Regions from separate parts of the Pseudomonas sp. C9-3 genome, predicted to be linked through region 3. Evidence: predicted binding sites of a transcription regulator. Region 3 holds the regulator's gene; each other region holds the start of a gene.

Region 1 (7,630 bases), 500 kb from region 3:
CGCAGGTGGCGCAGGTCGAATTTCAGGGTACGGCTGTCCATTGCCAGGTAGGGCACGCGCTCATCGCGGCCCAGGCCACGGCGCGGCAGCAGCATACGGCTGTAACTGCCCAGCAGGGAGGGCAACTTTCGCTTCACGAAGGTCTCCGCAAGGATTCGCGCCGCCTAGCATGGGCAATGCCGGGCGGCGCGACAAGCCACCAAAGGTCGGGTGGCGCTGCGGAGCCGTTCCGAGTCGCTAGCGCTCGCCCTTCTCGATGCGGCGCAGGTGGCAGGTCACTTCCTCACGATCGTGGTAGAGCTGCTTGCAGCCGATCTGCACTTTCAGCCCACGCTCGCGGAAGGACTCCTCCAGGCGGTCGAGGATACGCCGCACCTCGGCATAACGCTGCTTCATCGGCAGCTTGAGGTTGACGATGGCCTCGCGGCACAGCCCCTCACCGATCCAGGTCTCGATCATCGCTCCCGTGCGTGCGGGCTTCTCGACGATATCGCAGACCATCCAGTCCATGCGCTGGCGCGGGCGGAAGGCGTAACCGTCGACGCGCTGGTGCTCGACCAGCCCGGAGTACATCAGGTTTTCCGCCATCGGCCCGTTGTCCACGGCGACCACGCGCATCTCCCGGTTCACCAGTTGCCAGGTCCAGCCGCCGGGCGATGCGCCCAGGTCCACGGCGAGCATGTCCGGCGCCAGGCGGCGGTCCCAGTCGGCGCGGGGGATGAAGTGGTGCCAGGCTTCTTCCAACTTGAGCGTCGAGCGGCTGGGCGCCTCGCGAGGGAACTTCAGGCGCGGAATGCCCATCGGCCACATGGCGCAGTTGCGCGCCTCGGCCACGCCGATAAAGGCCTCGCGGCCAGAGCGGAAGGTCAGGAGCAGGCGCGGCAGGCTGGGGTCTTCCACCAGCTTGCCGGCCTTCACCAGGGCCGCGCGCAGGGGCTTCTCGAACTTGCGGCAGAAGGTCGAGAGCTCCTTGCCGTCGTTGGTGTCGAACACCTCCAGCCAGAGGCTGCCGCACTGCGGGAAGCTGGCCAGGGCCTCGAGGATCACACCAATGCGATCCTGCTCCGGCAGGGTGGTGAAGCCCGTACCTCGCGCCCACTGGCGCGGGAAGATCAGCTCGGGGAAGCGCAGCTGGCGCATCAAGCGCTCGGCGCCATCGGCGTCCATGCAGATAAATTCGGCGTAGGCGGTAGCCGGCTTGGCGCGGGCGTAGCCGGGAATATCCAGGCGCGCGGCGTGCTCGGACAGCTCGGCGCAGACCTCATTCTCGAAGCCCGGCCGGCAGTGCAGTAACAGGGTATTCATCGGGGTGTCTCCTCGGCCGCGCACTATAGAGGCTGCCCACGAAGGTTTCATGCTGATTTACAGGAATGGTCCCACAGACAGAGTCATTTGTTCTGAACCCGTTCACCCAGCGAACGGTCCAGAACAGATGGCAACACCCCGTCGGACGGTCTAGCTTGAGTGTTCTGGCCTAACCGCCCAGAAGACTGCCCGATGATTGCCCTGCATGGCGAAATTTGCCGCCAATCGCGCTTTTTCTGCGATGGATCAGCTCGGTTGAACGCACTTTCGCCAAGTATCGCTAGCGCACCCGACATCAGCCGTGCCTGACGATCACGAGCAGAATCCAAGCCTGAGGAGAATGTCATGCCCGCAGTGGATAGCCTGAACAGCCTGCGTACCCTGGAGGTCGCCGGCAAGACCTATCACTATTACAGCCTGCCTGAAGCGGCGAAGAGTCTCGGCGACCTGGGCAAACTGCCCATGTCCCTGAAAGTCCTGCTGGAAAACCTGTTGCGCTGGGAGGACGGCAACACCGTCACCGGCGATGACCTCAAAGCCCTGGCCGGCTGGCTGAAGACCCGCAGCTCCGAGCGCGAGATCCAGTACCGCCCCGCCCGCGTGCTGATGCAGGACTTCACCGGCGTGCCGGCGGTGGTCGACCTGGCCGCCATGCGCGACGCCATGGCCAAGGCCGGCGGTGATCCGCAGAAGATCAACCCGCTGTCGCCGGTCGACCTGGTCATCGACCACTCGGTGATGGTCGACAAGTTCGCCAGCCAGTCAGCCTTCGCGCAGAACGTTGAGATCGAAATGGAGCGCAACGGCGAGCGCTATGCCTTCCTGCGCTGGGGCCAGAACGCCTTCGACAACTTCCGCGTGGTGCCACCGGGCACCGGCATCTGCCACCAGGTCAACCTGGAATACCTGGGGCGCACGGTGTGGACCAAGGACGAGGACGGCCGCACCTACGCCTTCCCCGACACACTGGTCGGCACCGACTCGCACACCACCATGATCAACGGCCTCGGCGTGCTCGGCTGGGGCGTCGGCGGCATCGAGGCAGAAGCGGCCATGCTCGGCCAGCCGGTGTCGATGCTGATTCCCGAGGTGATCGGCTTCAAGCTCACCGGCAAGCTGAAGGAAGGCATCACCGCCACCGACCTGGTGCTGACCGTCACCCAGATGCTGCGCAAGAAAGGTGTCGTCGGAAAATTCGTCGAATTCTACGGCGACGGCCTCGCCGACCTGCCGCTGGCGGACCGCGCCACCATTGCCAACATGGCCCCGGAGTACGGCGCCACCTGCGGTTTCTTCCCGGTAGACGAGATCACCCTGGGCTACCTGCGCCTGTCCGGCCGCCCGGACGATGTCGTCAAGCTGGTGGAGGCCTACAGCAAGGCCCAGGGCCTGTGGCGCGAGAAAGGCCACGAGCCGGTCTTCACCGACAGCCTGCAACTGGACATGGGCGAAGTCGAAGCCAGCCTCGCCGGGCCGAAGCGCCCGCAGGACCGCGTCGCCCTCGGCCACGTCAGCCAGGCCTTCGACGATTTCCTCGGTCTGCAGATCAAACCGGTACCCAGCGAGGAAGGCCGCCTGCTCAATGAAGGCGGTGGCGGTGCAGCCGTGGGCGCCTCCATTGCGGCCGGCGAGGCCGATTACCAGCACGAGGGCCAGACTCATCGGCTGAAGAACGGCGCCGTGGTAATCGCCGCCATCACCTCCTGCACCAACACCTCCAACCCCAGCGTCATGATGGCCGCCGGCCTGCTGGCGAAGAAGGCGCTGGAGAAAGGCCTGCAGCGCAAGCCCTGGGTGAAGAGCTCGCTCGCACCCGGTTCGAAAGTGGTGACCGACTACTTCCACGCCGCCGGCCTGACCCGCTACCTGGACGAACTGGGCTTCGACCTGGTGGGTTACGGCTGCACCACCTGCATCGGCAACTCGGGGCCGCTGCTTGAGCCCATCGAGAAAGCGGTGCAACAGGCCGACCTGACGGTCGCCTCGGTGCTTTCCGGCAACCGCAACTTCGAAGGCCGCGTCCATCCGCTGGTGAAAACCAACTGGCTGGCCTCGCCGCCGCTGGTGGTCGCCTACGCCCTGGCCGGCACCGTGCGCACCGACCTGACCAGGGACCCGCTGGGCACCGGCAAGGACGGCCAGCCTGTCTATCTGAAGGACATCTGGCCAACCCAGCAGGAAATCGCTGACGCCGTACAGAAAGTCGATACGGCGATGTTCCACAAGGAGTACGCCGAAGTCTTCCAGGGCGACGAGAAATGGCGCGCAATCCAGGTGCCGGACGCCAAGACCTACACCTGGCAGGACGACTCCACCTACATCCAGCATCCGCCGTTCTTCGAGCACATCGCCGAAGCCCCGCCGAACGTCGGGGATATCGACGGTGCGAGCATCCTCGCGGTACTGGGCGACTCGGTGACCACCGACCACATTTCCCCCGCCGGCAACATCAAGAAGGACAGCCCCGCCGGACGCTACCTCAGCGAGCACGGCGTGGCCTACGCCGATTTCAACTCCTACGGCTCACGTCGTGGCAACCATGAGGTCATGATGCGCGGCACCTTCGCCAACATCCGCATCAAGAACGAGATGCTCGGTGGCGAGGAAGGTGGCAACACGCTCTACGTACCGACTGGCGACAAGCTGGCGATCTACGATGCCGCCATGCGCTACCAGCAGGACGGCACGCCGCTGGTAATCATCGCCGGCAAGGAATACGGCACCGGTTCCTCCCGCGACTGGGCGGCCAAGGGCACCAACCTGCTGGGTGTGAAAGCGGTGATCGCCGAGAGCTTCGAGCGCATCCACCGCTCCAACCTGGTCGGCATGGGCGTGCTGCCGCTGCAGTTCAAGGATGGCCAGGACCGCAAGGCGCTCAAGCTGACCGGCAAGGAAGTGCTGAGCATCAGTGGCCTGTCGGGCGAACTGAAGCCGCATATGAACCTCAAGGTCGGGGTGACGCGCGAAGACGGCAGCCAGGACAGCTTCGAGGTGCTCTGCCGCATCGATACCCAGAACGAAGTCGAGTACTTCAAGGCCGGCGGCATCCTCCACTATGTGCTGCGCAGCTTGATCTAGAACGGTGCGGCGGCCTGCAACGGGCCGCCGCCCTCCTTCTTTCGTTCCATTTCCGTGACCGATGGCGATAGGCTATCGTCCATATCCTGGCGTCACTCTTCTGACATTTTTCTGTGATCGCTATCAAATTTCCGATCCGGCGGCCGATAAGCTGGACAGACGTACCATTTCCGACTTTGCCCGAGATCCCAGCCTGATGCGCAACAACCAGCCGATCACCCAGCGTGAACGCTCCTTCCCCGCCGAACAGCGGCTGATCTCCACCACCGATGCCCGCGGCGTGATCGGTTACGCCAACGAAGCCTTTACCGCCATCAGCGGATTCTCCCGTGAGGAACTGGTCGGCGCACCGCACAACCTGGTGCGCCACCCGGACGTTCCGTCCGCCGTGTTCGCGCACATGTGGGCCACCCTGAAAAAGGGCCGCCCGTGGATGGGCATCGTCAAGAACCGCTGCAAGAACGGCGACCACTACTGGGTCAGCGCCTACGTCACGCCCATCTATGAGCGCAACGAGATCGTCGGTTACGAATCGGTGCGGGTGAAACCCACCGCTGAACAGGTGCGCCGCGCCGAAGCGCTGTACGCACGGATCAACACCGGCAAGTCAGCCATTCCGGCTCGCGACCGCTGGTTGCCGGTGCTGCTGGACTGGCTGCCGTTCATTCTGATCGGCCAGATCGGCTTCCTTATCGGCGTCTGGCTGAATTCGCATTGGGGCTTCCTGCTGGCCGCCCTGCTGTCGATCCCGCTGGGCCTCGCCGGCCTTGGCTGGCAGCAGCGCGGCCTCAAGCGCCTGCTGCGCCTGGCCGAGCAGACCACTTCCGACCCGCTGATCGCACAGATGTACACCGACAGCCGTGGCGCACAGGCGCGCCTGGAAATGTCCATTCTCAGCCAGGAAGCACGCCTGAAGACCTGTCTGACCCGCCTGCAGGACACCGCCGAAACGCTCACCGAGCAGGCCCGCGAAGCCGACTCACTGGCCCACCACAGTTCCGCCGGCCTCGACCGTCAGCGTCAGGAGACCGAGCAGGTAGCCACCGCCGTCAACCAGATGGCCGCTACCACCCAGGAAGTGGCCGACAACGTGCAGCGCACCGCCGATGCCACCCGCCAGGCCAACGACCTGACCACCGAGGGCCGACAGATCGCCGCAGAGACTCGTGAGGCCATGCAGCGTCTCTCCAGTTCCGTGGGTGAAACCGGTGAGGCGGTCAGCCAACTCGCCCGCGACAGCGAACAGATCGGCGGCGTGGTGGACGTGATCAAGGGCATCGCCGACCAGACCAACCTGCTGGCACTCAATGCCGCCATCGAAGCCGCCCGTGCTGGCGAGATGGGGCGTGGCTTTGCCGTGGTCGCCGACGAAGTTCGTTCGCTGGCTCAGCGCACCGCCGAGTCCACCGGACAGATTCACCAGCTCATCGCCAACCTGCAGAACACCGCCACGGAAGCCGTGCGCGCCATGGACTCCGGTCGCCGCCAGGCCGACGAAGGCGTGGAGCGTGTGCTGCAGGCGGATAGCGCGCTGGTCGGCATCAGCGACGCAGTGGCCAACATCACCGAAATGGCCACCCAGATCGCCGCCGCCGCGGAAGAACAGAGCGCCGTGGCCGAGGAGATCAACCGCAACATCAGCACCATCGCCAACCTCGCCGACCAGACGTCCGGCGAAGCCCAGCGCACCGCTCTGCTCAGCGAGGAACTGACGCAGACCGCGCAGCGCCAGTACTCGCTGGTAGAGCGGTTCAACCGCTGAGACCAGACAACGCGTAGGGCGCATAACGCGCCAGCGTTATCCGCCGTAACCTGAAACGGCGGATAACCCGTTCCGGGTTATTCGCCCTACGGCCCAGCGCCTCGCGGCTCAGCTCTTTGTAGGAGCGAGCTTGCTCGCGAACAGCTCCACGACAGGGCCGGGTTCGCGAGCAAGCTCGCTCCTACAGCGCACACCCACTCGCAGCCTTCAGCCGGCTACTTGAAATCCCACTGCATCTGCGCCGGGATGCTCACATCCCGCGAGGAATGCACGCAGACGTCCACGTAGTCGGTGAAGCGCGGCGGCGCAGCGATCCCCTCGTCGAGCAGGCGCTGGTTGTCGAACAGGTAGTTGAGGTCGGCGAAGCCGCTGTACAGGCGCAGCGCGCGCAGTACCAGGCGTGGATTGGCCTTGCCGATGCGGCTCTCGAAACTGCCCGCCAGTTCGCGCAGGTCCTGTGAACTGACCTTGCGGTAACGCTTGCCCACCGGCGCTTCGCCGCGCGCGTCGGCGTAGGCCTGGTCGATCTCGCCGAAGGTGCAGGCCGAACCGTGGCCGGCGGAGATGTGGTAGAGGCTGTGGCTCAACTTCGGCTTGAGCGCCAGGGCCACCAGCGCTTCGGCGCAGTAATCCACCGGGATCACGTCGATCTGCTCGTCCAGGCCGCAGGTGAAACTCTCCAGGGCGAAGCCCATGCGGAACACCCAGAAGATGCTGCCCGAGGCGCGGCAGCCCAACTCGCGATGCCCGACCACGATGGACGGTCTCGCCACCACCAGCGGCAATTGCGGCAGCTCTTCACGCATGCGCCGCTCGATCTCGGCCTTGGACGCGGTGTAGTCCACCAACTGCTCCTCGCTGTCCGGGAAATCCCAGGACTCGCGCACTGGCGACTCACGCTGCGGGCCACAGCACATGGCCGTGCCCACATGCAGGAAGCGCTTGAGGTTACGCGACTGGCTGAGCAGCCGGGCGAAGGCGAAAGTGCCTTCGACGTTGACCGGCCAGATGCTCGGGTTCTTCGAGAACGAGGCAACGGCGGCACAGTTGATCACCTGTTCCACGCGCATCAGGCGAGCGCGCTCGCCCTGCATCCAGGCGGTGTCGAGCAGGTCGCCGCAGAGGATCTGGTGGCCCTGGAGGCGCTCCAGAGCAGTCTCTGGCACGCAGTGCAGACGCAAGTTGTCACGCAGGCGCTCCAGGCCCTGGGCTGGCGTTTCGGCGCGCACCAGGAACAGCAACGCCTCGCTCTGGCCATCGGCAATCAGGTGCGCGGCAACAGCGCCGCCGAGGAAACCGGTGGCACCCGTCAGCAGCAGACTGTGCGCGGCGCCGTGGGTGAAGCGGGAAGAATGGGGGGTAATGCGATCAGCGAATTCGGTGTTCATGGCAGCCTTCGGCCTGTCCTCTGGAAGCGGGGCGCCGGCTCCAGAGAGCCGGCGGCGGCGAGGATAGGAAGGCTTGCCTTAAGGCGTGGTTACGACG
Region 2 (7,630 bases), 3.1 Mb from region 3:
TTCAGCCGTCCGTGTGGCCGGCGTCTGATGGAGGAGCTGCTGGCCGGCCAGGGGCAGTTGCCCGACGCGCTGATCACCACCTCCTACGTGCTGCTCGAAGGCGTGTTCGACGTGCTCCAGGCGCTGCCCAGCGGCTGGCCGGCAAACCTGCGCATTGCCACCTTCGGCGATACCCAGTTGCTGGACTTCGTTCCGCTGAAGGTCAACGCGATTTCCCAGCAGCACGCGCTGATCGCCGAGCGCGCGCTGGACCTGGCGCTGGCCGCCATCGAACAGAACAGCTACACGCCCGGCGTGCACCCGATCCCGCGCAACCTCAAGCTGCGCACGGAGTGAAGCGATGCGCCTGATCGACACCCACAACCACCTCGACTGCCCGGACTTCGAGCAGGACCGCGCCGCCGTGCTGCAACGCAGCCGCGAGCGGGGCGTGGAACGACAGGTGCTGCTGGGGGTGTTCCGCGAGAACTGGGAGGACGTCTGGGCGCTGGTGGACAGCGAGCCGGACCTCTACGCCGCCCTGGGCCTCCATCCGATCTATCTGGCGCGACACAAGCCGGAACACCTCGCGGCCCTGCGCGAATGGCTGCAGCGTCTGGCCGGCCACCCGAAGCTCTGCGCGGTGGGCGAGATCGGCCTGGACTACTACCTGGAAGACCTCGACCGCGACGGCCAGCAGGCCATCTTCGAGGAACAGCTGCGCATCGCCATCGACTTCGAGCTGCCGGTGCTGCTGCACGTGCGCCGTGCCCATGCGGCGATGATCGCCACGCTCAAGCGCTACAAGCCCAGACGCCAGGGCATCGTCCACGCCTTCGCCGGCAGCCGCGAGGAAGCCCGCGAATACCTCAAGCTGGGCTTCCGCCTGGGCCTGGGCGGCGCGCCGACCTGGCCGCAGGCCAACCGCCTGCGCAAGGTGGTGCCGGAGATACCGCTGGAGTCCATCGTGCTGGAGACCGACTCGCCGGACATGGCGCCGTCGATGTATCCCGGCGTACGCAACAGCCCGGAACATCTGCCGGATATCTGCGTGGCACTGGCGGAGTTGAAGGGCATCAGCCCGGAAGAGCTGGCCAGCGCCAGCACGCGCAACGCGATGGAGCTGTTTGGCTGGAGGTAGGAGCGGACTCCGTCCGCGATTGGTTTCCGGCCACTGCTGATCGCGGATAAATCCGCTCCTACAAATTCAATAGCCCCTCACCCTAACCCTCTCCCGCAAGCGGGAGAGGGGACCGTTCGGCACAGGATGAAACCTCGGCGTCAGCCGGCACGGGCGGCTTCCTCTCCCTGAGGGAGAGGGCTGGGGTGAGGGGGAAGCATCGGCATCAGGATCTCGACCGAAATCAGCTGCCTCTGCAAAGTAAATTCACCGACAAACCGATGCCCGTGAGATGGGGTGCATCCGTGCGACCCACGGACATCGGTCTGCTGGCGAAAACCCGGTTGCGGGGCGGATCGCAGCGTCCGCTCCGGATCTTGCGAATCAAACGCGGAACGCGCCGATCAGTCGTTTCAGTTCCACCACCTGCCCGGCCAGTTCGCGGCTGGCGCGCTCGGTCTCGCTGGCACCTTCGGAGGTGCGCTCGCCGGCCTGGTTGATCTCGACGATGTTCTGGTCGATGTCGTGGGCCACGGCGGTCTGCTGCTCGGCCGCAGCGGCGATCTGCTGATTCTGATCGACGATGGCGCCGACCGCGCTGAGGATATTCTCCAGCGCCTGCTGCACCTGGGCCGACTGGCTGACAGTGCCATCGGCGGTCTGGTGGCTGCTGCCCATGGCCTTCACGGCGGCGCCCACACCATTCTGCAGGCGAGCGATCATCTGCTCGATCTCCTCGGTGGACTGCTGGGTGCGCTTGGCCAGGGTACGCACCTCATCGGCGACCACGGCGAAGCCCCGGCCCTGCTCGCCAGCACGCGCCGCCTCGATGGCTGCGTTGAGCGCCAGCAGGTTGGTCTGCTCGGCAATGCCCTTGATCACGTCCAGCACACGGCTGATCGAAGCGCTGTCGGCGGCCAGCTGGTTGATCACCGCCACCGACTCGTCGATCTCGCCAGCCAGGCGCTGGATGCTGCCCACCTGGGATGCCACCAGGGCGCGGCCGCTGGTGGTTTCCTGGTTCACGTTGTGGGCGCTGCCCACCGCCACGGCGGCGCTGCGCGCGACCTCCTGGGCGGTTGCGGCCATCTGGTTCATGGCCGTGGCGACCTGCTCGATCTGGTTGCGCTGGCCGGCTACCGCCTGGTTGCTCTCGGCGGAAACCGACTCCACGCGCACGGTCTGCCGCTCCACTTCGCTGACCGTGCGGCCGACCTGCTCGATCAGGTCGTGGATCTTCGACACGGTCTGGTTGAAGGCATCGCCCAGCTCGCCCAGCTCGTCGCGGCTCTGGGCCTGGAAGTTGACGGTCATGTCGCCGGCGGCGACGCGCTCCATCATTTTGCCCAGGCTCTTGAGGGTGGTGCGGGTGGAGACGTAGAAGCCGCCGTAGAGGTAGACGATGGAAACGAACACCACCAGCAGCGCCACCACCAGCAGCACCATCTGCCGCTGCTTGCTGGCCAGGCGGGCCTGTAACTGGCCGTCGAAGAACTGCAGGACATGGTCGTCCAGGCGATAGGTCTGCTCGATCGCCTTGCTGACCTGTTCGTAGAAGTCAAGCCAGGGCGTGTCGAGGGTGTCGGCCATCACCACCTTGTCCTCGAACAGCTTACCCATGGCCTTGATCGTTTCGCGGCTGGCCTGGGCATCGGCGGCCAGCGTGCTCTGCGCTGCAGCGCTGGCGCCCAGCGCTTCCTGCAGCTTGAGCCCGTATTCGGCGTGGAGCTTCTCCAGCTCCTGCAGCAGGTCATCGAGCTTGCTGCTGGTGGAGGAATTCAGGAAGCCCTGGCCCAGCGCGCTGGCCCCCATGGTGCGGCCTTGGCTGAGGGTCTCGGTCACCTGTGGAGTGCCGGAGGTGATCAGTTCGGCCAACTGGCGCAGGTCGCGGGCGTCGTCCTGGCTCAGGCCAGCCTGGGACACCAGCAGCTTGTTGAAGACCTGCACTTCGCTGAGCAGGCGCGCCGCCATGGCCGACTTGCTCTGCAGCGAGCCCTCGGCGTCAACGCCCTTCAGGCTGGCAAGCAACTCATCGCGCTTGGTGTTGAACTCGGTGATCTGCTCGGCGTCCTGGGTGACCGGTTGCAGCGCTTGGATCTGCGCCTGCAGGTCCTTGTGCAACTGGCTGATGCGCGAGTCGATGCCGGAAGACTTGTTCGACTGGCCAAGCACCCCGTTGATCTGCAACAGGTCGTTGTAGGACTCGAGGTGGCGGCGCACCTGCAGCCCGTTGCCGATCAACTGGAGGCTTTCCAGTTCGGCACGGGTACTGACGAACTGCCGGTAGGAGTCGCGCACCAGGTAGAAGTTGGTAATCAGCATCGGCAGGAAAAACAGCACACTGATCAGGCTGAACTTCATGCCGAAGCTCAGACGGTTCATCAGCGCGATGGCCGGATAGAGCACGGTCCTCACGAAAGACGTCTCCTGTTCCCGTTATTGTTATGTTGCTTGTCGGGGATAGTGCGGCGCGCCCCTGGACGGGTTGTCGCCACGTGCGCTCATTGGCGCGGCCGCTGTCGTACAGCGACCGTCATCTCGCGCTTTGGAATCGATGTGTACCTGATATCGGCGGGGAGTTCTGTAACTTAAGGTTAAAATGCCATCATCGGACCGGCGGCAGCCGGCCCGATTCGCGAGCTCAGAGCAGCAATGCCCAGATGGCGAAGACCGCATACCAGAGCACGGCGGAGCGCACCAGCAGCTGCCATAGAGCATCCAGGCTGGCGACGCCCTTGGCGCCCAGGCCGCCCTCGTTGAAGTCTTCGGCCACGTACCCGGCGCGCGCCAGCAGACGAGCGGCAGGTACATCCCAGGCCAGCAGGTCATGCAACAGCGTACGGGTCACCGCGACGAAGTTGCCGACCAGCGCGAAACTCAGCACGAGTGCCCGTGCCGGCAGCCAGTCGAAGGCATGGCGCAACTGTGCGGCGCGCTCGCGCAGCACCGGCTGGCGCCCCTGCTCGGCGGCAATGGCGAGCAGCCGGTAGGCCAGCGCGGCCACCGGGCCGAGCAGCGCGTACCAGAAGATCACCGCGAAGAAGGCCTGGTAGGCCTCCCAGACCAATGTGCCCTGCACCACGGCGAACAGATCGTCGTCACCATCGGCTTGGACCTGCACGCCCAGGTCACGCTCGGCGACGTGGTAGGCCGCCTGGGCATCTTCACGGCGCCAAGCATCGCGGAACGGCCCGATGGCACGCAGCACATCGCCGCGCCCCAGGCTCCAGACCACCACCAGCAGTTGTACCGGAAGCGCCAGCAGGCCGTAGGCCACCGGCTCCAGAATGGTCAGCAGCAGCGCCAGCAACAGCAGCGGCGGCAGGATGGCCACCAGCAGGGCGAGCCAGGGCTGCGCCACCAGCGACTTCACGCCACCCACGGTATCCAGCCAGCCGAGCCACCAGCCGTCACGCTGTACCCGTGCGCGCCAGCTGGAAAACTTCTCGACCAACAGAACCAGCAACAGCACCAGGAAACTCATGTCGACTCCTTCTTCACAGCCGCGCCGATATCGGCAAGGTAGCGCGCCCAGTCGAATGCCTCGCCGGGGTCGGTCTTGCGCTCCGGCGCGATGTCGCAATGCCCCTGGATGCGCTCGGCCGTGATCGCGGGATAAACCTTGCGCAGCTGCCGCGTCAGCTCGGCGAGCACTTCGTACTGGCGGTCGCTGTAGGGTTCGATGTCGGTGCCTTCCAGTTCGATACCGATGGAGAAATCGTTGCAGTTCTCCCGTCCATCGAACCTGGACACACCGGCATGCCAGGCGCGCGAGTTGCAGGAAACGAACTGGAACAGCGAGCCGTCGCGCTCGATGAGGAAGTGTGCGGACACCGTCAGGCTGCAGATGCTGGCGAAGTACGGATGCTCGTCAGCAGCGAGGCGGTTCTGGAAGAACTCCTGCACCTTGCAGGTACCGAACTGGCCGGGCGGCAGGCTGATGTTGTGGATGACCAGCAGCGAGACTTCCTCACCATCGGGGCGGGCGTTGAAGTTCGGCGAAGGGCAGCGCTGGGCGTCTAGGCACCAGCCGGATTCGGGGTCGATCTGCATGGAGACTCCTTGGCAGAGCCCCACTCTAAAGCAGGCGACGGGGGAAATGCACCCGCTGGCGCGCAGCCAGCGGGCTCAGGCGTTCTTCAGGCGGCGCAGGTTGCCGATCACCGATTCCAGGGCGCGGTCGAACAGCAGTGCATCGTCGAGCAGGCGCACGGCGTTGCGACGGAACTCGACCGCCAGGCTCATGCGGGTCTTTTCCAGCACCTTCATGCCGGTGCGGTTGACGAAGATGTAGCGACCGCTCGGGCGGATCACAGCTGCCAGCTTGCAGCGCAGCTTGTGCTCTTCGTCTTCCTGGATTTCCACCCAGCTACCGACACGCAGGTCGTCGACCTTGCGCAGCGACTCGTCGTCATCAGCGAAGGCCTCTTCGGGCTCCACCACGCGGGCAGGTTCCGGCGAAGCGAGGACGATTTCCTCGACCACCGCGACCATGGCCGGCTGCGCAGCAGCGGGCGCGGCTGCCGGAGCATCCAGCGGATCGTCCAGCAGCGGCAGGTCGTCTTCCAGGTCAAGCAGCGGAGCTTCCTCGACCTGTTTGTAGCGCTGGAAGGCCTGCACATGCAGCCCTTCCAGGCGGCTGAAGAATTCACCCGTGGAGAACGGATCGAAGGCAGCCGAAGCCAGCCCTTCACGCAGCGACTTGAGCAACTGCGGCACCATCTCCAGCAGGCGCAGACGGGAGTCCGGGTCTTCGTGGGGCTCCACGCTCCAGATCAGGTCGTCCATGGTCGCCAGCGCACCTTCCCACTCGGAGGAATGGGTGCCGTGCTTCAGGCAGGTGAGCAGCAGGACCTGGCTCCAGGCCTCCTGCAGCAGGCGCACCACCACTTCGGGCAGGGTGCGGCCGAGCAGGCGCTCATTGAGTACGCCTTCCACGTCCTGGCGGGCCAGTTCGGCGCGGGCGCGGCCTTCCTCGGCATCGCGGGTGCGCTGCTCCAGCAGGTCGCTGCGACGGCGCTCGTCGCCGGTGAAGGCGATGAACTCGTCGAGCAGCTCGGAGAAGATCGCCGGGTCGTCGACGAAATCGTTCAGCAGACGCATCACCACCTGCTCGATCTTCTGGTACAGGTGGTCGCGCTGGCCGTCGGAGTGCTCGGCCCAGCCCAGGGCGGCCGAGGCGATCTCGTTGAGCAGGCGGCGCGCCGGGTGGCTGCCGCGGTTGAAGAAGGTCTTGTCGAGGACCGCGACCTTGAGCATCGGGATCTGCATGCGGCCGATCAGGGCCTTGAGCGAATCCGGCAGGGTGCGGTCGTCGAGGATGAATTCGAAGAGCATGGAGACGAGGTTGATGACGTCCTCGTCCACCTGGCCGACCACACGGGAACGGCCGCTCTTGCTGCTGACGCGGGTCAGCAGGTGGTCCAGGTGCTGGCGCACATCGATCTCATCGATGCTCTGCGCCGGCAGGTGCGACTGCAGGTGGGACAGCAGGCGCATCAGGTCGTTGCTGGAAATCGGTACCGCATCGGCAGGCATCGGGCGCGCTGGGGCTGCGCTGCCGCGCACCTGCGAGAGCAGGTCGCGCAGGGCTGCGAAGGCCGCCTGGCTGTCGGCGTCCATGTACTGGCCAGCGCCTGCTTGCTCGCCCGCCTCGGCGGCACCAGCGGCGGCCGGGGCGGCGCCCTGGCTGCTGGGTACCGTACGTTGCGGCGGACGACGCAGCGGAACGGACTTGAGCTCCGGCAGCACGTTCAGGGCGATCAGCGTCTGGTTGGCTTCCGCGTACAGGTGCTCGGCATCGGCCAGCACGTACTTCTCGAAGAGCTTGAGGATGATCAGCTTGACCTTGATCTCCACACCCAGGCCGCGGCAGGCCTCGAGGAAGGCCTCGCAGAGCTGGCGCGGGCCGAGCGGGTTGCTCTTGTCCTCGACCTTCTTGCTGACCAGGGTATTGAATCGGGTGGTGAGGTGAGTGAGGGCGACGCCGTCGCGGCTCATCACCTTGGCGACCATGGCATCCAGGGCGACGGACTCTTCCAGCTCGTCGTTCTGCACCAGGGTGAGATTCTCGTAGGAAACCGTATCCAGCACCGGCGCGCGGCCGATTTCATACTGGTTCAGGTTGGCAAAGCTTTCAAAGACCTTCTGCAGGAAGCCACGCTCGATACCCTTGCGCTTCAGGCGCAGGTCACGCATAGCTTCGAAGTAGGCGCTCTGTTCGGCGTTGTTGGCGGCGCGATCGGCCATCTCGAACAGGGTATCGTCGGCGTTGTCGAACAGAGCCTGCATGGCATGACGCAACTGGACGGCGACCTTGTCGCGAACAGCGACGAGCCCCGCCGGAACGCGTCCAGCGAACGAAGTCTGCGAGGATTCCGTGGCCGGCTTGTTCAGCGGCACTACGTTCGCGTCGTTCTGCATCGCAAGTCTCCTGCCGTCAGACCTGGCTGGCGGCACCAACAGTCATCGAAGCGTCATCCATAACGTCAATTTAGTGGCGTCAAAAAGCGGAAAGGTTCAACGTCATTA
Region 3 (7,630 bases):
TACCAGCAGCCGGTGCGTCGCGCCAGCTGAGGATTGTGAGCCCCGGGTGGGGCGTGGGGCGGCCGGTTGGGCCGCCCAAGCGATGCGGATGCTCTGCAAGATGATCCGCGAGCACCGGAAGCGGTGGAGCACCGCAGCCGGATTAGCCGAAACGCCAGAAGCGTGACGGTCGAATGACGAGACAAGGTATTGATATGGGCATGCATCCCGTTCAGGTAATCGCAGTCACCGGTGGCAAGGGTGGCGTGGGCAAGACCAACGTGTCGGTGAATCTGTCGCTGGCGCTGGCCGATCTTGGTCGCCGCGTCATGCTGCTGGACGCCGACCTTGGCCTGGCCAACGTCGACGTGCTGCTGGGCCTGTCGCCCAAGCGCACGCTGGCCGACGTGATCGAAGGCGAATGCGACCTGCGCGACGTGATCCTCCAGGGGCCCGGCGGCATCCGCATCGTCCCGGCGGCCTCGGGCACCCAGAGCATGGTGCACCTCACGCCGATGCAGCATGCCGGCCTGATCCAGGCTTTCAGCGACATCAGCGACAACATCGACGTGCTGGTGGTGGACACCGCCGCCGGTATCGGCGACTCGGTGGTGAGCTTCGTTCGCGCGGCCCAGGAAGTACTGCTGGTCGTCTGCGATGAACCCACGTCCATCACCGATGCCTATGCTTTGATCAAGCTGCTCAACCGCGACTACGGCATGACCCGTTTCCGCGTGCTGGCGAACATGGCCCACAGCCCCCAGGAGGGCCGCAACCTGTTCGCCAAGCTGACCAAGGTCACCGACCGTTTCCTCGACGTGGCGCTGCAGTACGTCGGCGCCATTCCTTACGACGAGTCGGTGCGCAAGGCGGTGCAGAAGCAGCGTTCGGTGTATGAGGCGTTCCCGCGCAGCAAGGCTTCCCTGGCCTTCCGGGCGGTGGCGCAGAAGGTCGACAGCTGGCCGCTGCCGGCCAACCCACGAGGGCACCTGGAGTTCTTCGTCGAGCGCCTGGTGCAACATCCCACGGGTTCGGCCGTATGACCGCGGCCTCCGGAGCGCGTATGTACAGCAAGGCACAGGCGCATAACTCCCAGGAACTGCTGATCCAGAAACACGCACCACTGGTGAAGCGCATCGCCTACCACCTGCTGGGCCGCCTGCCGGCCAGCGTGCAGGTGGAGGACCTGATGCAGGCCGGGATGATCGGCCTGCTGGAGGCGGCGAAGAAGTACGACGCGGGCAAGGGCGCGAGCTTCGAGACCTATGCCGGCATCCGTATCCGTGGCGCCATGCTCGACGAGGTGCGCAAGGGCGATTGGGCGCCCCGTTCGGTGCACCGCAACACCCGTATGGTCAGCGACGCCATCCGCGCCGTCGAGGCGCGCACCGGACGCGACGCTAAAGATCAGGAGGTTGCTGCCGAACTCAATATGAGCCTCGAAGATTATTACGGCATCCTCAGCGACACCCAGGGCAGCCGGCTGTACAGCTTCGATGACATGTTGCAGGACGGTGAACAGGGCGGTGGCCTTGCCGAAGACGCTTCGCATCACGACAACGAGCCGTCCCACGGCCTGGAAGACGAACGCTTCCAGGCGGCGCTGGCCGACGCCATTACCAAGCTGCCCGAGCGCGAGCGGCTGGTCCTGGCGCTGTACTACGACGAGGAGCTCAACCTCAAGGAGATCGGCGAAGTACTGGGCGTCAGCGAGTCCCGCGTCAGCCAGCTGCACAGCCAGTGCGCCGCGCGCCTGCGCTCGCGACTGGCGGAGTGGCGCGCGCGCTGAGCATCGGGTAGTTTCGCGGCTGCTTGTTCTGAGCGTAAAGCCTGAAAGGAATTTCCTTAGGCAAGTTATAGGCTTACGAATTTTTGGGTGACGTTCCTTTGACGCATCCACCCCAAAGAGCGCACGGCGCTCAATGAATTGACGGCACGCCCGCCAGGGCGCGTTTGGTATCGATGGAGGCAGGTTTGGACAAGAACATGAAAATTCTCATCGTGGACGACTTTTCCACGATGAGGCGCATCATCAAGAACCTCCTGCGAGACCTGGGGTTCACCAACACCGCAGAAGCCGACGACGGCACCACTGCGCTGCCGATGCTGCACAGCGGCAACTTCGATTTCCTCGTGACCGACTGGAACATGCCCGGCATGACCGGCATCGACCTGCTTCGTGCGGTCCGCGCCGACGAGCGCCTCAAGCACCTGCCGGTGCTGATGGTCACCGCCGAAGCCAAGCGCGACCAGATCATCGAAGCGGCCCAGGCCGGGGTCAACGGCTATGTGGTCAAGCCTTTCACCGCTCAGGTGCTGAAAGAAAAGATCGAGAAGATTTTCGAGCGGGTCGGCAGCTAAGGCCGGCATAGAGGGCGTCATGGATTTCAACGAATCCGCGGGTGACTTCGAGTCGACCCTGAAAAAACACGCGCGCGAATTGGTCGACTGCCTCGAACGCGGCGACGTTCAGACCGCCGTGCAACTGATCTCCGAGCTCAACCAGGCGCGCGACCGAGGCCTCTACCAGGAGGTCGGCAAGCTCACCCGCGAGCTGCACAACGCCATCGTCAACTTCCAGATCGATCCCAACTCCCGGCACGCCGAGGAGATGTCGCAGATCGCCGACGCGACCGACCGCCTGTCCTACGTGGTGACGATGACCGAGAAAGCGGCCAATCGCACCATGGACCTGGTGGAGGAGTGCACCCCGGTGGTCATGCACATCGAGACCCAGGCCAAGGAGCTGCAGGAAGACTGGTCGCGCTTCATGCGCCGCGAGCTGGGCGCCGACGCCTTCCGCGACCTGGCCAAGCGCGTCGAGCAGTTCCTCTACATCAGCGCCCAGGACAGCCGCAAGCTCTCCGCCCACCTGAACGACATCCTGCTGGCGCAGGACTTCCAGGACCTTACCGGGCAGGTGATCAAGCGCGTCACCAAGCTGGTGACCGAGGTCGAGTCGAACCTGGTCAAGCTGGTCTGGATGGCGGGTCAGGTCGATCGCTACGCCGGTATCGAGCATGACCACGACGGCATGCGCGACGCGGTGGAAAAAGAAAGATCGTCCAAGGGTGAAGGTCCGCAGATTGCTGCCGATACAAGAAAGGACGTCGTGTCCGGTCAGGACGATGTCGACGACCTGTTGTCCAGCCTTGGTTTTTAAGCGTCGCCTGACGCTGTAGAGGGAGCACCGAATGAGCTTCGACGCCGATGACGAAATCCTCCAGGACTTCCTGGTGGAGGCCGGCGAGATTCTCGAGCTACTGTCCGAGCAACTGGTCGAGCTGGAAAGCCGCCCGGAAGACATGGACCTGCTCAATGCCATCTTCCGTGGGTTCCACACCGTCAAGGGTGGTGCCGGCTTCCTCCAGCTGAACGCGCTGGTGGAGTGCTGCCACATCGCCGAAAACGTGTTCGACATGCTGCGCAAGGGCGAACGCCGCGTGGATGCCGAGCTGATGGACGTGATGCTGCAGGCGCTGGATACCGTCAACGTCATGTTCCAGCAGGTGCGTGACGCGCAGGAGCCGACTCCGGCGACGCCCGAGCTGCTCGCTGCCCTGTCGCGCCTGGCCGACCCGAACGCCGCCCCGGCCGAAGCTCCCGCTCCGGCCGTGGTCGAGCCTGTTGCGGAAGAAGCTCCGGCGGCCTACGGCGACATCACCGACGCCGAGTTCGAGCAACTGATGGATGCCCTCGAACCCACCGCTGACGCGCCTGCCGCACCGGTTGGCGCGGGTGGCGACGACATCACCGACGACGAATTCGAAGCACTCCTCGACCAATTGCACGGCAAGGGCCAGTTTAGTGCTGGCGCCAAGGAAGCCGCCAAGGCCGCCCCGGCTCCGCTGGCCGAGGCGCCGGCTGCCAGTGGTGGTGACGAGATCAGCGACGATGAGTTCGAAGCGCTGCTCGACCAGTTGCACGGCAAGGGCCAGTTCACCGGCGCGAAGGAAGAAGCCGCCGCTCCCGTCGAGGCTGCTGCCGCGACCAAGGCGGAGGAAGCTCCGGCGGCCTCCGGCGACGACAACATCACCGACGACGAATTCGAGAAGCTGCTCGACGAACTGCACGGCAAGGGCCAGTTCACCGGCGCGAAGGAAGAGCCGGTTGCGGCCGCCAAGCCGGCTGTCCAGCCTGCTGCGCCGGCGCCCAAGCCCGCCGCCGCGCCCGCGCCGGCTGCTGCCAAGCCTGCCGCGGCCAAGCCCAGCGCGGCCGCCGCCGCAGAGAAGCCGGCCAACGAAGCGGAAACCACCGTGCGCGTGGACACCGCCCGCCTGGACGAGATCATGAACATGGTCGGCGAACTGGTGCTGGTGCGTAACCGCCTGGTGCGCCTGGGCCTGAACAGCGGCGACGAGGCGATGGCCAAGGCCGTTTCCAACCTCGACGTGGTCACCGCCGACCTGCAGTCGTCGGTCATGAAGACCCGCATGCAGCCGATCAAGAAGGTCTTCGGCCGCTTCCCGCGGCAGGTCCGCGACCTGGCGCGCAACCTGAAGAAAGAGATCAACCTCGAGCTGATCGGCGAAGAAACCGACCTGGACAAGAACCTGGTCGAAGCCCTGGCCGACCCGCTGGTGCACCTGGTGCGCAACGCGGTCGACCACGGCATCGAAGGCCCGGACGAGCGCGAAGCCGCCGGCAAGTCCCGCTCGGGCAAGGTGGTGCTGTCCGCCGAGCAGGAAGGCGACCATATCCTGCTGTCGATCTCCGACGACGGCAAAGGCATGGACCCGGATGTGCTGCGCGCCAAGGCCGTGGAGAAGGGCCTGCTGGACAAGGACGCGGCCGATCGCCTGTCCGAGTCGGACTGCTACAACCTGATCTTCGCGCCGGGCTTCTCGACCAAGACCGAGATTTCCGACGTCTCCGGCCGCGGTGTCGGCATGGACGTGGTGAAGACCAAGATTTCCCAGCTCAACGGCATCATCAACATCTACTCGACCAAGGGCCAGGGCTCGAAGATCGTCATCAAGGTCCCGCTGACCCTGGCGATCATGCCGACCCTGATGGTGATGCTGGGCAACCAGGCCTTCGCCTTCCCGCTGGTCAACGTCAACGAGATCTTCCACCTCGACCTGTCGAACACCAACGTGGTCGATGGCCAGGAAGTGGTGATCGTTCGCGACAAGGCCCTGCCGTTGTTCTACCTCAAGCGCTGGCTGGTGCCGGGCGCGCAGCATGACGAGCCGGGCGAGGGCCACGTGGTGATCCTCTCCGTGGGCACCCAGCGCATCGGCTTCGTGGTCGACCAACTGGTGGGCCAGGAAGAGGTGGTGATCAAGCCGCTGGGCAAGATGCTGCAAGGCACGCCGGGCATGGCCGGAGCGACCATCACCGGGGACGGGCGCATCGCGCTGATCCTCGACGTGCCGAGCATGCTCAAGCGCTACGCCCGTCGTATCTGACCGCCGTGCGCGGGCCGCGAGGCCCGCGCCCGTGATGGAAGAAGTTTTTTTCAGGAGTGTCTATGGCTGTCAAAGTCCTGGTGGTGGACGATTCGGGGTTCTTCCGCCGCCGCGTCTCGGAGATTCTTTCGGCTGACCCGCAGATCCAGGTGGTCGGCACGGCGACCAACGGCCGCGAGGCGATCGATCAGGCGCTGGCGCTCAAGCCCGACGTGATCACCATGGACTACGAGATGCCGCTGATGGATGGCATCACCGCCGTGCGGACCATCATGCAGCGCTGCCCGACGCCGGTCCTGATGTTCTCCTCGCTGACCCACGAGGGCGCGCGGGTGACCCTGGACGCGCTGGACGCCGGCGCCGTCGATTACCTGCCGAAGAACTTCGAGGACATCTCGCGCAACCCGGACAAGGTCCGCCAGTTGCTGTGCGAGAAGGTTCACACCATCGCCAAGAGCAATCGCCGCTTTGCCGCGTACTCGTCCTATTCCTCCAGCACGCCGACTTCAGCCGCACCGGCGGCCAGCAGCGCCGCGCGCCATGCCGCTCCCGCTTCCTCGGGCAGCAGCCAGGCGCCAGCGACTCCGGCGCCGACGACTTCCGCCGCCCCAAAGCGTAAGCCCTACCGGCTGGTAGCCATCGGTACGTCCACCGGTGGGCCGGTGGCGCTGCAGCGGGTCCTGACCCAGCTGCCTGCCAACTTCCCTGCGCCGCTGGTGCTGATCCAGCACATGCCGGCGGCCTTCACCAAGGCCTTCGCCGAGCGCCTGGACAAGCTGTGCAAGATCACCGTCAAGGAAGCCGAGGATGGCGACATCCTGCGTCCTGGCGTGGCGTTGCTGGCTCCCGGCGGCAAGCAGATGATGGTCGACGCTCGCGGCGCGATCCGCATTCTCCCCGGCGACGAGCGCCTGAACTACAAGCCTTGTGTCGACGTGACCTTCGGTTCCGCGTCCAAGGCCTATGGCGACAAGGTGCTGGCGGTGGTCCTCACCGGCATGGGCGCCGATGGCCGCGAAGGTGCGCGCATGCTCAAGCAGGGCGGTGCCCAGGTCTGGGCGCAGGATGAGGCCAGCTGCGTGATCTACGGCATGCCCATGGCGATCGCCAAGGCCGGCCTGGCCGATGCGGTGTACAGCCTGGACGACATCGGTCGCCACCTGACCGAGGCCTGCGGCTGATGGATGTCCTCAGCCTGGTCGGCCTGATCCTTGCGCTGGTTGCCATCATCGGTGGCAACTTCCTCGAGGGTGGGCATGTCGGTGCCCTGGCCAACGGCCCGGCGGCGCTGATCGTGGTCGGCGGCACCCTGGCCGCCGCGCTGCTGCAGACCCCGGTGGCAGTGCTCAAGCGGGCGCTGACCATGCTGCGCTGGATGGTCCTGCCGCCCAAGGTGGACCTGGTCGGCGGCATCAACCATGTGGTCGGCTGGAGCATGACGGCGCGCAAGGAAGGCCTGCTGGGCCTGGAAACCGTCGCCGACGCCGAGCGTGACCCCTATGCGCGCAAGGGCCTGCAACTGCTGGTGGACGGCACCGAGCCCGAGGCCATCCGCAGCATCCTCGAAGTCGACCTGTACAACCAGGAAAGCCGCGACCTCGCGGCGGCCAAAGTGTTCGAAGCCATGGGCGGCTATTCGCCGACCATCGGCATCATCGGCGCGGTGATGGGCCTGATCCACGTGATGGGCAACCTCGCCGACCCCAGCCAGTTGGGCAACGGCATTGCCGTGGCCTTCGTCGCCACCATCTATGGCGTCGGCCTGGCCAACCTCCTGCTGCTGCCCATCGGCAACAAGCTCAAGAGCATCGTGCTGCGCCAGTCGTGTTACCGCGAAATGTTGATGGAGGGCCTGCTGTCCATCGCTGAAGGCGAGAACCCGCGCTCCATCGAGCTGAAGCTGCAAGGCTTCGTCGGCTGAGGGGGAGGGGATGCGCATGCCTCGCCGCAGACGCCATGAGGAACACGAGAATCACGAACGCTGGCTGGTGTCCTACGCGGACTTCATCACCCTGCTGTTCGCCTTCTTCGTGGTGATGTACTCGATCTCCTCGATCAACGAGGGCAAGTACAAGATCCTCTCGGAAACCCTGACCGGCGTGTTCAACCAGCCGGACCGTTCGATCCGCCCGATTCCTGTGGGCGAGGAGCGCCCGCGCACCCAGCAGCCGGACCAGTCGATCACCGAGCCGCAGGACGAGGGGCAGGCCCAGGGCAGCCCCGATACCCTGCAGCAGATC

What was found. The regulator FliA, encoded in region 3, starts transcription of late flagellar genes. The targets are predictions, from matches to a motif close to CTAAAGTTTNNNNNNNNNNNGCCGNTAA.
Region 1: a site for FliA is predicted at 4,506-4,533, ahead of RS899_RS15030 (methyl-accepting chemotaxis protein). Genes of this name have one in related genera too.
Region 2: a site for FliA is predicted at 3,665-3,692, ahead of RS899_RS30955 (methyl-accepting chemotaxis protein). Genes of this name have one in related genera too.

The regions. Positions count from the first base shown of each region.
Region 1 covers NZ_CP135919.1:3,368,139-3,375,768, forward strand. Annotated here, with positions in the region: gene RS899_RS15015 (MaoC family dehydratase) at 1-137, opposite strand, end outside; gene rlmM (23S rRNA (cytidine(2498)-2'-O)-methyltransferase RlmM) at 238-1,305, opposite strand; gene acnA (aconitate hydratase AcnA) at 1,651-4,383, shown strand; gene RS899_RS15030 (methyl-accepting chemotaxis protein) at 4,580-6,145, shown strand; gene cprA (cationic peptide resistance protein CprA) at 6,361-7,533, opposite strand; gene RS899_RS15040 (alpha/beta family hydrolase) at 7,623-7,630, opposite strand, start outside.
Region 2 covers NZ_CP135919.1:261,654-269,283, reverse strand. Annotated here, with positions in the region: gene cra (catabolite repressor/activator) at 1-336, shown strand, start outside; gene RS899_RS01240 (TatD family hydrolase) at 341-1,120, shown strand; gene RS899_RS30955 (methyl-accepting chemotaxis protein) at 1,484-3,514, opposite strand; gene ampE (regulatory signaling modulator protein AmpE) at 3,741-4,583, opposite strand; gene ampD (1,6-anhydro-N-acetylmuramyl-L-alanine amidase AmpD) at 4,580-5,152, opposite strand; gene RS899_RS01220 (DUF1631 domain-containing protein) at 5,228-7,522, opposite strand.
Region 3 covers NZ_CP135919.1:3,868,953-3,876,582, reverse strand. Annotated here, with positions in the region: gene flhF (flagellar biosynthesis protein FlhF) at 1-30, shown strand, start outside; gene fleN (flagellar synthesis regulator FleN) at 195-1,022, shown strand; gene fliA (RNA polymerase sigma factor FliA) at 1,019-1,768, shown strand; gene RS899_RS17540 (chemotaxis response regulator CheY) at 1,966-2,340, shown strand; gene RS899_RS17535 (protein phosphatase CheZ) at 2,360-3,142, shown strand; gene RS899_RS17530 (chemotaxis protein CheA) at 3,174-5,390, shown strand; gene RS899_RS17525 (protein-glutamate methylesterase/protein-glutamine glutaminase) at 5,453-6,571, shown strand; gene RS899_RS17520 (flagellar motor protein) at 6,571-7,311, shown strand; gene motD (flagellar motor protein MotD) at 7,328-7,630, shown strand, end outside.